Regions from separate parts of the Paenibacillus sp. FSL R5-0744 genome, predicted to be linked through region 1. Evidence: riboswitches for the same ligand, from Rfam matches in the RefSeq annotation. Region 1 holds a riboswitch; the other holds the start of a gene.
What was found. Region 1 has a riboswitch for thiamine pyrophosphate ahead of MKY19_RS12250 (ABC transporter ATP-binding protein). Riboswitches for the same ligand answer to the same signal wherever they lie in the genome.
Positions count from the first base shown of each region.

Region 2: it holds a riboswitch for thiamine pyrophosphate, as region 1 does, so the genes downstream of both, MKY19_RS02060 (ABC transporter substrate-binding protein) here and MKY19_RS12250 (ABC transporter ATP-binding protein) in region 1, are expected to answer to the same signal.

Region 1 covers NZ_CP150228.1:2,823,859-2,828,585, forward strand. Annotated here, with positions in the region: gene MKY19_RS12240 (ABC transporter substrate-binding protein) at 1-525, opposite strand, end outside; gene MKY19_RS12245 (ABC transporter permease) at 522-1,295, opposite strand; gene MKY19_RS12250 (ABC transporter ATP-binding protein) at 1,276-1,971, opposite strand; TPP riboswitch at 2,239-2,342, opposite strand; gene MKY19_RS12255 (amino acid ABC transporter substrate-binding protein) at 2,566-3,402, shown strand; gene MKY19_RS12260 (amino acid ABC transporter permease) at 3,454-4,122, shown strand; gene MKY19_RS12265 (amino acid ABC transporter ATP-binding protein) at 4,137-4,727, shown strand, end outside.
Region 2 covers NZ_CP150228.1:455,897-460,623, reverse strand. Annotated here, with positions in the region: gene MKY19_RS02070 (MFS transporter) at 1-74, shown strand, start outside; gene MKY19_RS02065 (hypothetical protein) at 155-1,606, shown strand; TPP riboswitch at 1,756-1,866, shown strand; gene MKY19_RS02060 (ABC transporter substrate-binding protein) at 2,027-3,076, shown strand; gene MKY19_RS02055 (hypothetical protein) at 3,138-3,278, shown strand; gene MKY19_RS02050 (MTH1187 family thiamine-binding protein) at 3,343-3,636, shown strand; gene MKY19_RS02045 (ABC transporter permease) at 3,633-4,394, shown strand; gene MKY19_RS02040 (ABC transporter ATP-binding protein) at 4,411-4,727, shown strand, end outside.

The DNA.
Region 1 (4,727 bases):
ACCCCCATCGTTTTGGATCATCGTACGAATCATGGCTTCATAAAGAGGAATGGAAGAATACCCAATCTGTTTACCTGTGAGGTCTTTTGGACTATGAATGTCACTAGCCTGAGGTACCATTAAATGATTAAGCGGATGTCTCACAATCGCTGCAATCGAACGTACTGGAATGTTCTCACTGCGTGCCATGAGCACCTGAGGTTGATAACTAAGCGCTAAATCGATTTGATTCGCTGCTACAAGCTTCAGTGCGTCATTGCTGTCTGCGGGCATTTGGATCTCTACGTCCAGACCTTCCTCTTGGAAATAACCATTCTGCTCAGCAGCATATAAAAAAGAGTGAACGGCATTGGGATACCAATCGAGCATAATCGTCAGCTTGTGCGTTTGTTTAATTTCGTTATTAGATGAATTAGCAGGAGGACTACTTACATTGGATGCTTTTCCGCAGCTGGTGAAGATTAGGAGTGAACATATGAGAAATACGGGAATAAGCCATTTTCTTTGGAAATTCAAATCATTCATTGCTTAGATCCTCTTTTCTTTAAAAATAATGGTTCGAGCAGAGCTATCATCAGAAACAACACTACACCGAGCGCGGACAACAGAAATACAGCGGCGAACATTTCGGCACTTTGCATATTTCCGGCCATCCTTCGGCTAAAGTAACCGAGTCCTTTGCTTCCTCCAAGCCATTCGCCGATGGTTGCTCCAATCACGCAGTACACAATGGATAGCTTTAGTCCTGAGAAAAAAGAGGGCAGCGCCAGCGGGATTTGGGTTTTAGCAAGCAGTTGCCAGCGGTTTGCGCCAAATGTTAACAATAAGTCTTTGTAGGCTTGACCACTTGTACGAAGTCCGTCATATGTACTCACAACGACTGGAAAAAAAGCAGTTAGAAACACAACAGCCACTTTGCTCCACAGCGTATACCCGAACCACATAATAAAAATGGGGGATAGCGCGATTAACGGGATCGTCTGACTGATAATAAGGAACGGATAGATGGCCTTTTCAAGGGGGCGAAATAAGAACATTCCGGTGCCCAGCAGTGAACCACAGATAACCGAGAGAACAAAACCTACCAATATTTCCTGCAGTGTCGCCATAAAATGCGGTCTGAGTAATTGCCTGTGTTCGATCAATGCGATACCTATTGAAGAAGGTGCAGGTAGGATAAAGGCTGGAATCAAGTGAAGACGAACAGCTGATTCCCAGATCACAAGAATGAACAATAGCAGTAGAATGAAGGGGCCGTAATTGTTTAAATATTTTTTAAAAGGTATAGGATGCATACAGTCTCCGCTCCAACTTTTCCCGTAACGCTATAAACCGGGGTTCATAGTTCATCTTGTAATATCTTGGCCTCGGTAAATCAACGACGATCTCCTGTAATTCACTATGCATGCCTCCAGACAATAAATAAATCCGATCGCTTAGTAACAGCGCTTCCTCTAGATCATGGGTGATGAGCATCACTGTTTGATCCAGCTCATCCCAAAGCTCCAACAGCCAACGGTGTATCTCACGTTTGGTCATAGCGTCGAGCGCTCCAAATGGCTCATCTAACAGCATAAGACCGGCCCCGCCGCCAGCTACAAGCGTTCGAAGAAATGCGACTCGCTGTTTCATGCCACCCGATAGCTCATGGGGATAAGCCCTCTCTACATCGGCCAAACCGAAGCGTGACAGCATTTCCCGAATGTGAGAGATCGTCTGTTGTTTACTAAACCTTGGTTTAATCTCCCAGGGCAAAAGACAGTTGTCGAGCACGGTTCTCCAAGGAAGCAGCAAATCCTGCTGAGGCATGTATGCGATCTGACCTAAGCGAGTAGAGGATGACGAGTTCGAATGAATTATTATTTTCCCATGAGTGGGTTCGAGCAAGCCTGCTATAGTTTTGAAAAGCGTACTTTTTCCGCATCCGCTAACCCCAATGACAGAAACAAACTCACCTTGCCTGATATCCATGGATAGATCTGCGAATACAGGGGGTTGTTCTGATTCCGGAAAGGAGTAGGTTAAGCCTTGAATGGATAGGATTGTCGTGATGATCGAACCTCCTAAAAAGTTTTGTGAGCGTTGGCTTCTTGGAAAGCATCGTACAAAATTTGCTTCGGAAGCCTACGCTTAAGTTTTGTGATTGATTGTAAACAAATAAAGACCCATTCATTTCCGGTGGGAAATAAATGGGTCAAAAAGTTCATTCAGCATAGGAACACTAAAAATGCATGGGATGAAAATTCTGCTCCACTTCCCTCCGCTGGTATGATCCAGATCAGGTTCCAAGGGTCCGGAGCTTGAAGCTCCGTCTCAGTCGGCCGACTCCCCTAGTGAAATAACAGGTCCATATTTAATTTGTTTATAAATATACCATATCTTTCTGAGATGTAAAGAGAGGATCTTGTGAAGGATTATTCTAAGAATGGGTAATATAAGGGTAGAGATTTACCTAATATTACAATTCCGATGTATATAATCGGAAAAAACCATTGACGGTAAACAGCAGCCAGTGTAGTATACAATTTACCGGATGAATTCCGGGTAAAGAGAGGGGAATTAATAATGAAAAAACTAAGTTTAACTATTCTATTGGCGTTAACCGTGGTGTTTGTAGCGGCCTGCGGCAATAATTCGAATACCGATACTTCTAATAATTCTTCAGCTGGAACGAATGGTGGAAATACAGCCACTGAGCAAAACAGCCTGGAAGCTGTTAAAGCTAGCGGCAAATTGCGTATAGGAACAGAAGGGACGTATGCTCCCTTTACTTATCATGACGCTTCGGGAAAACTGACCGGCTTTGACGTAGAAATTGCTGAGGAAGTAGCGAAGCGCCTCGGTGTTGAACCAGAATTTTTTGAGACACAGTGGGACGGTATTTTTGCTGGGATGGATGCCAAGCGTTTTGATGTTATTTTTAACGAAGTATCCATTAATGAAGATCGTAAAGTGAAATATGATTTCTCTGAACCGTATATCGTATCTAAAGCGGTATTGATAGTGAGTGAAAACAATGAGGATATCAAAACATTTGCAGATCTTAAGGGTAAAAAAGCCGGACAATCTCTAACCAGTAACCTGTCCGATATCGCCCGTGAGAACGGTGCTGAAATCGTTGCTACAGACGGGTTCAATCAAGCGATGGACCTATTGACCTCAGGCCGTATTGATGCGACTGTAAATGATGGTTTGTCTTATCTGGACCTGAAAAAGCAAAAGCCTGATGTGAAAATAAAAGTGGTAGATGAGATTCCTGACGGTTCGCAAAGCGCAGCTGTTTTCTTAAAAGGCAACGATGAGTTGGTAAAAGTAGTGAGTGATGCAATAGTTGAAATGAAGAGCGATGGCACATACTTAAAGATTTCTGAGAAATACTTTGGTGCTGACGTTTCAAAATAATACAAGGTTTCAGAAGCTAACTAGCTTGGAACCAAAAAAGGATGTCTAAAAATGGATGACCGCAAAATACAAATTTTCTTAGATTCACTGCTACCCCTGCTAAAAGCTGGGGTGGCTTTTACCATTCCTTTGGCATTGATATCATTTGCACTTGGACTGATCTTAGCGATATTGACTGCATTAGCTCGTCTCTCCCCGTGGGTACTTCCGAAGCTGATCGCTCGCTTTTATGTATGGGTCATTCGTGGAACCCCTTTGTTGGTGCAACTGTTTATTATTTTCTATGGTTTGCCGGCAGTTGGAATCGTGCTAGACCCTTTCATAGCCGCAACCATTGGATTTACGCTTAGTGTAGGGGCTTATTCATCAGAAATTATACGTGCTGCTATCCTGTCTATACATAAAGGTCAGTGGGAAGCGGCCTTCTCCGTTGGGATGACTCGTACCCAGGCACTGCGCCGCGTTATACTGCCACAAGCTGCCCGTGTTTCTGTACCGCCGTTATCGAATTCCTTTATTAGCTTGGTCAAAGACACTTCACTGGCAGCGACCATTACCTATACGGAGATGTTCAGAACAGCACAGCAGGTTGCTTCCACCTCCTATGAGCCACTGCTGATCTATTGCGAAGCAGGATTGTTCTATTTACTATTCTGCTCAGTGTTATCAGCACTGCAAAATTACTTGGAGAAACGACTGAGTCGTTACTCTGCGAGCTAAAGGGGGAGACAATTATGATTGAAATACTTAATTTGCATAAATCCTTCGGTGAGCTGCAGGTATTAAAGGGCATTGATCTCGAAATGGAACATGGCAAGGTACTGGTCATTATTGGCCCATCGGGTTCAGGCAAAACAACGCTTTTACGCTGCTTTAATCTGCTTGAAGTCCCTGATCAAGGAAGCCTATCGCTCAGTGATATTAAAATTAATTTCACGGATAACAAGAAAATCCCCCAGAAGTCCATTTTGGCATTACGCCAAAAAACAGGGATGGTCTTTCAGTCCTATAATCTTTTTCCGCATATGACTGCACTAGGCAACGTGATGGAAGGGCAGGTGACGGTCCAGAAACGATCCAAGGACGAAGCACGCGAACGTGCCCTTCAGTTGTTAACTAAAGTTGGCTTGGCGGACAAAGCGGATGCTTATCCGCACCAACTGTCTGGTGGCCAGCAGCAACGGGTAGCTATCGCTCGTGCCATGGCAGTAGATCCAGAGGTGCTGTTGTTCGATGAGCCTACCTCTGCGCTTGATCCTGAGTTGGTGGGGGAAGTGCTTAAGGTTATTAAACAGTTAGCGGCAGAGGGAATGACTATGGTGATA
Region 2 (4,727 bases), 2.4 Mb from region 1:
TGTTCTTGCTGAGCATTGCCGCATGGAGGTTCCAATCCAGGCAAGCAGTCCAAAGAAAGAGTTCCAGTATTTAGAATGTTAAAATGGTATCAACCTAATCCTTTTAGGGTAATGTCATCTATAAGCATATTCTGAGCACAAGGATGGACGATGAATGGATAAGCTTTCAACTGAGCCTTTATTACATACTGCGCTTATGCAGTTTATTTTTCCCTTTTCAATAAAAAAGGGTGATTCTAAGAAGCTTATCCAACAATTGCAGGATGATGGCTTCACACGTTTTTTTCTGGATAATAAAGAGTTAGAAAATGCCTATTACGGAGAAGATCACTGTGTTTCCCATGAACGGATGGAGCGCACCTATTTACCGTTTGCTGCACACATTCTTTTTCCACGCAAGAAGGATGTAGACTCTTTCCGCCGCTTTTCCAGAGTCAATAATCTGGACTGTATTCTAGAGATTCCTCAGCAGTCTATATTTTTTAAAATTCTCTCGACGGATATATTCATATGTCCTTTTCAGCTTGGATTTGTGACGATACGTGTCCAGCTTGAGGGGGATTCGATTCCCTTTAGTATTGCACTGGAATTCGCGGACCGCTTCCGGACGCTTGAGAATACCTTCGTACAGGATGACTACACCTATATCCATTGCGGGGAACAGACCTATGAGATGGTAGAGGATTTTGTCTTCCGAAATCTGGTGGATGGACTGGAGCCTTTTCTGGATCACTCGGATATCAATGGGGCTTATTTCGAGACCCTTCCCTTTTTCGTAGATGAAAGAATGCAGGTGCAAGCCTTTTATGGCTTTCAGAGTGAAGGGGATTCTGATGAGATTAGTATAAATATACGCTATCGCGCCTCTCAGCTTGATGGAATTGATCTGAACGGGAAGCCCTATGCCAGTGCCAGCGATCCAGCGTATATTGCGAACTACTGTCATGAGCATTCCTATAATCGATGGGGCCCAGACTCGTATTATATGATGAATGAGCAGACCTTTTGCTGTCTAACCCGAGCTGAACCAAAGATCGCCGTTAGCCTCGCCAACCAGATGTACGGGCAATATTATTACGGATTTCTACTCAATATTTTCCACAAAATCGTTCTGCTAAAGCTGGCAAATATGCATTCCCGACTACGCATAAACCACGATTATGATGAGATCGATAATTTAATCTACTCGATTAATAAATTCTCGGCAAAGTTCTATTTCTTGGAGCTGATTTCACAGTCGCAAGGACGGGAGATTTTTCTTCAGCTGCGTAAAGTATACGGGAACGACGCTCTGTTCGAGGAAGTAAAAGAAACCTTGACTGACCTTTTTCAGTATCAAGATAAGTTCCAGTCGAAGCGCCGGGATAATCTGCTGATGATCCTCACTGTATTTACGGTGGTAAGTGGGATTTATGGCATGAATCAAGTCATTGACGATCTGGATGGAAAGATTCAATGGAGTAAGATGGTTAGCTATTCCCCCTTTGAGTTTCTTGCTCTTTTCGTGATTATGAGCGGGATAATGATCAGTGTTGTCCTTACGCTAGGTGCTCTGGTTACTGAGCTTAAGCGGCGTCATCGCAAGAAACATAAAGATCTGGATTAATGAAAACGGACGGAGAGATTTGAAAAATTTAGGAGCATGCTACTAGACATTCCGAGAACAGCCGTCTATAATACACCGTATGCAAGCATAAACGCCTTCAGCGTCCTTATAAAGACGATTAGCGTTTAAGCGAGAAATACCCGTTAACTTCATAGAACCAGGGGTGCTGGAATTGGCCGGCTGAGATTGTATCCCACAAGATACTGACCCTTATACCTGATCTGGATAATGCCAGCGTAGGAATCGCCAATTGGTTTTGGTCCCTGTGACCTTTACTAACCTTGCGCCAAGCCAGCGTCCCGATCACTCGGGGCGCTTTTTTTGTGTAGATCACAAAAGATGTAGAAGAAATGTACATACTACACTTTATGGTTCATGTTGGATGACGGGATCTGGCAACCTTAAAGGAGAGAAGAAGACATGCAAGTCAAAAAAGTACTTATGCTTAGCCTCACCTGTATGCTCATTCTTGCGATTGCCGGATGCGGCAGCAACAATGGGAGTACAGCCGGAAACAAAGGAAATGCTGCGGAATCGAATGCAGCGACCGGATCAAATGCTCCAAAAGAGCTTACCAAAGTTAAGGTTGCACTGGATTGGACACCGAATACGAACCACACCGGTCTATACGTAGCCAAGGATCTTGGTTATTACGCGGAAGAAGGTCTGGATGTAGAAATCGTTCAACCTGGCGCAGCGGGTTCTGATACGATGGTTACCTCTGGCGAAGCTGCTTTTGGAATCAGCGCTCAGGAAGGATTGACTCTAGCTCGTCTACAAGGCGTTCCCCTTGTCTCGATTGCAGCCATTATTCAGCATAATACTTCGGGATTCGCCGCTCCAGTGGATCGCAATATTAAATCACCAAAAGATTTTGAGGGTAAAACTTACGGAGGTTGGGGCTCTCCCGCTGAGGAAGCAGCCATGAAGGCGATCATGGACCCTGTTGGTGGCGATGTGAAAAAGGTGAAGCTAATCAGTATTGGTGAAGCTGACTATTTTACTGCAGTCAAACGTGACATTGATTTCGCTTGGATCTTCTACGCTTGGACCGGTATTGAAGCCGAACTGCGTGGTGAGCCTCTGGATATGCTCTACTTGAAGGATTATGCGCCTCAGCTCGATTATTACACCCCTGTGCTGACCACGAGTGAGAAGCAGATTTCTGAGAATCCAGATTTGGTGAAGGCTTTCCTGAAAGCCACATCGAAGGGTTATCAATATGCGATTGATCATCCAGAAGAGGCTGCCTCTACATTATCCAAGGCTGTGCCTGACCTTGATGCCGAGCTTGTCCTAGCTAGCCAAAAATGGCTTAGCCCGAAATATAAGGACGACGCCCCACGCTGGGGAGAGCAAAAAACCGAGGTCTGGCAGAATTACGGCGACTGGATGTATGATTTGAAGCTGCTGGACAAACCGCTGGATGCAGCTAGTGCATTCACGAATGATTTTTTACCGGCGGAGTAAATAACAATAATAAATGAAACACTTCGTTATCAAAGTTGGCTTTTTGAACTTACCTATTTCAATGAGAGTTCAAAAAGTCAGCTTTCAGAACCAAGAAGGTTGGACGTTACTTGAGGAAGGAGGAACGGAGCGTAGTGATGTGCTACGTGAGTACCGGACTTCCCAAGTTCGTTCAAGATTCGACGTCGAATCTGCTTCCTGAAAACACTTCGTTATCAAAGTTGGCTTTTTGAACTTACCTATACAATTTGAGAGGATTGATTATTGTGGCTAACACACTATTAAGCATTCAAGTAATTCCTAAGACTCCAAACAATGAGGACTCCATCCCATACGTAGATAAAGCGATTGAAGTTATTCAAAAATCCGGCGTTAAACATCAGGTGAATCCACTGGAAACTACTATGGAAGGTGAACTGAGCGAGCTCCTGGAGGTTGTACGTCAAATGCAGGAAGCACTGATCGAAGCAGGTAGTCCAAGCGTGATCTCCCAAATCAAAATCGCTCATAACCCTAACGGAATCAGCATGGATAAATTGACGGAGAAATATCGGCCGTGAGATCGACCTGGAAGCTAATATGGCCGCCCCTTGTGGCGGTCGTCTTCTTTTTAACCGTATGGCAGTTATCTGTTTCTCTATTCCATATCGAATCCTGGATTCTGCCGAGTCCTGCTGATATTGCACGCGAATCGACCAGTAATGCCTCAGGTCTCTGGGCTCATACGATGGCTACGCTCCGACTCACATTAATCGGTTTTCCTATTGGTACAGGTGTAGGCTTGATCGTCGCTCTACTTCTGCATCTTTTACCTTGGGCTAGACGGGCTTTTTATCCACTCATTATTCTGAGTCAAAATGTTCCCTCTATCGCACTCGGACCACTGCTTATCATCTGGTTTGGCTTCGGCCTTTTGCCCAAAATCGTGCTGATTACACTGGTATGCTTCTTCCCGGTAGCTGTCGCTGCAATGGGCGGCTTGTCTCAAAGTGATCAGGTCATGATGAATTATATGAAAATGGCGGGTGCAAGCAAGTGGCAAATCTTCACCAAGCTGGAGCTTCCGTCTTCTATCCCGGCACTATTTTCCGGTGTGAAAATATCAGCTACTTATGCGGTTATGGGAGCCGTGGTCGCTGAGTGGATTGGCGCGGATAAAGGGATTGGCTATTATATGCTCCTGCAAAAATCGGCTTACCGTACAGATCGGATGTTTGTCGCTATTGTTATTATTGTGCTCCTTAGTCTTGTGCTTTTTGCGATTATTGCCTTGCTCGAAAAATGGTTAGTTCGCTGGAAACCGCGCCGTAACTCATAGAAAGGAAGATGCCTGTATGTCTCAAGCGACGCAAATAGAGCAAAGAACAACTGAAATCATAAGCTCTCCTGAAGCTCATACTGCACCACCTGCTCTTGAAGTAAGCGGCATCTCCAAGTCCTTCACCCATCGTCGCCGCGAGACGAACGTGCTTAACAACGTCTCTCTTAAGGTAGAGCAGCAAGAGTTCGTTTCGATCGTCGGTCCTTCCGGCTGCGGAAAAAGCACCTTATTCCATATGATCGGCGGACTAGTGATGCCTGATGCAGGAACGATAAGCATGAACGGCAAGGTCGTTACAGGTCAACGTGGTGAAATCAGTTATATGCCGCA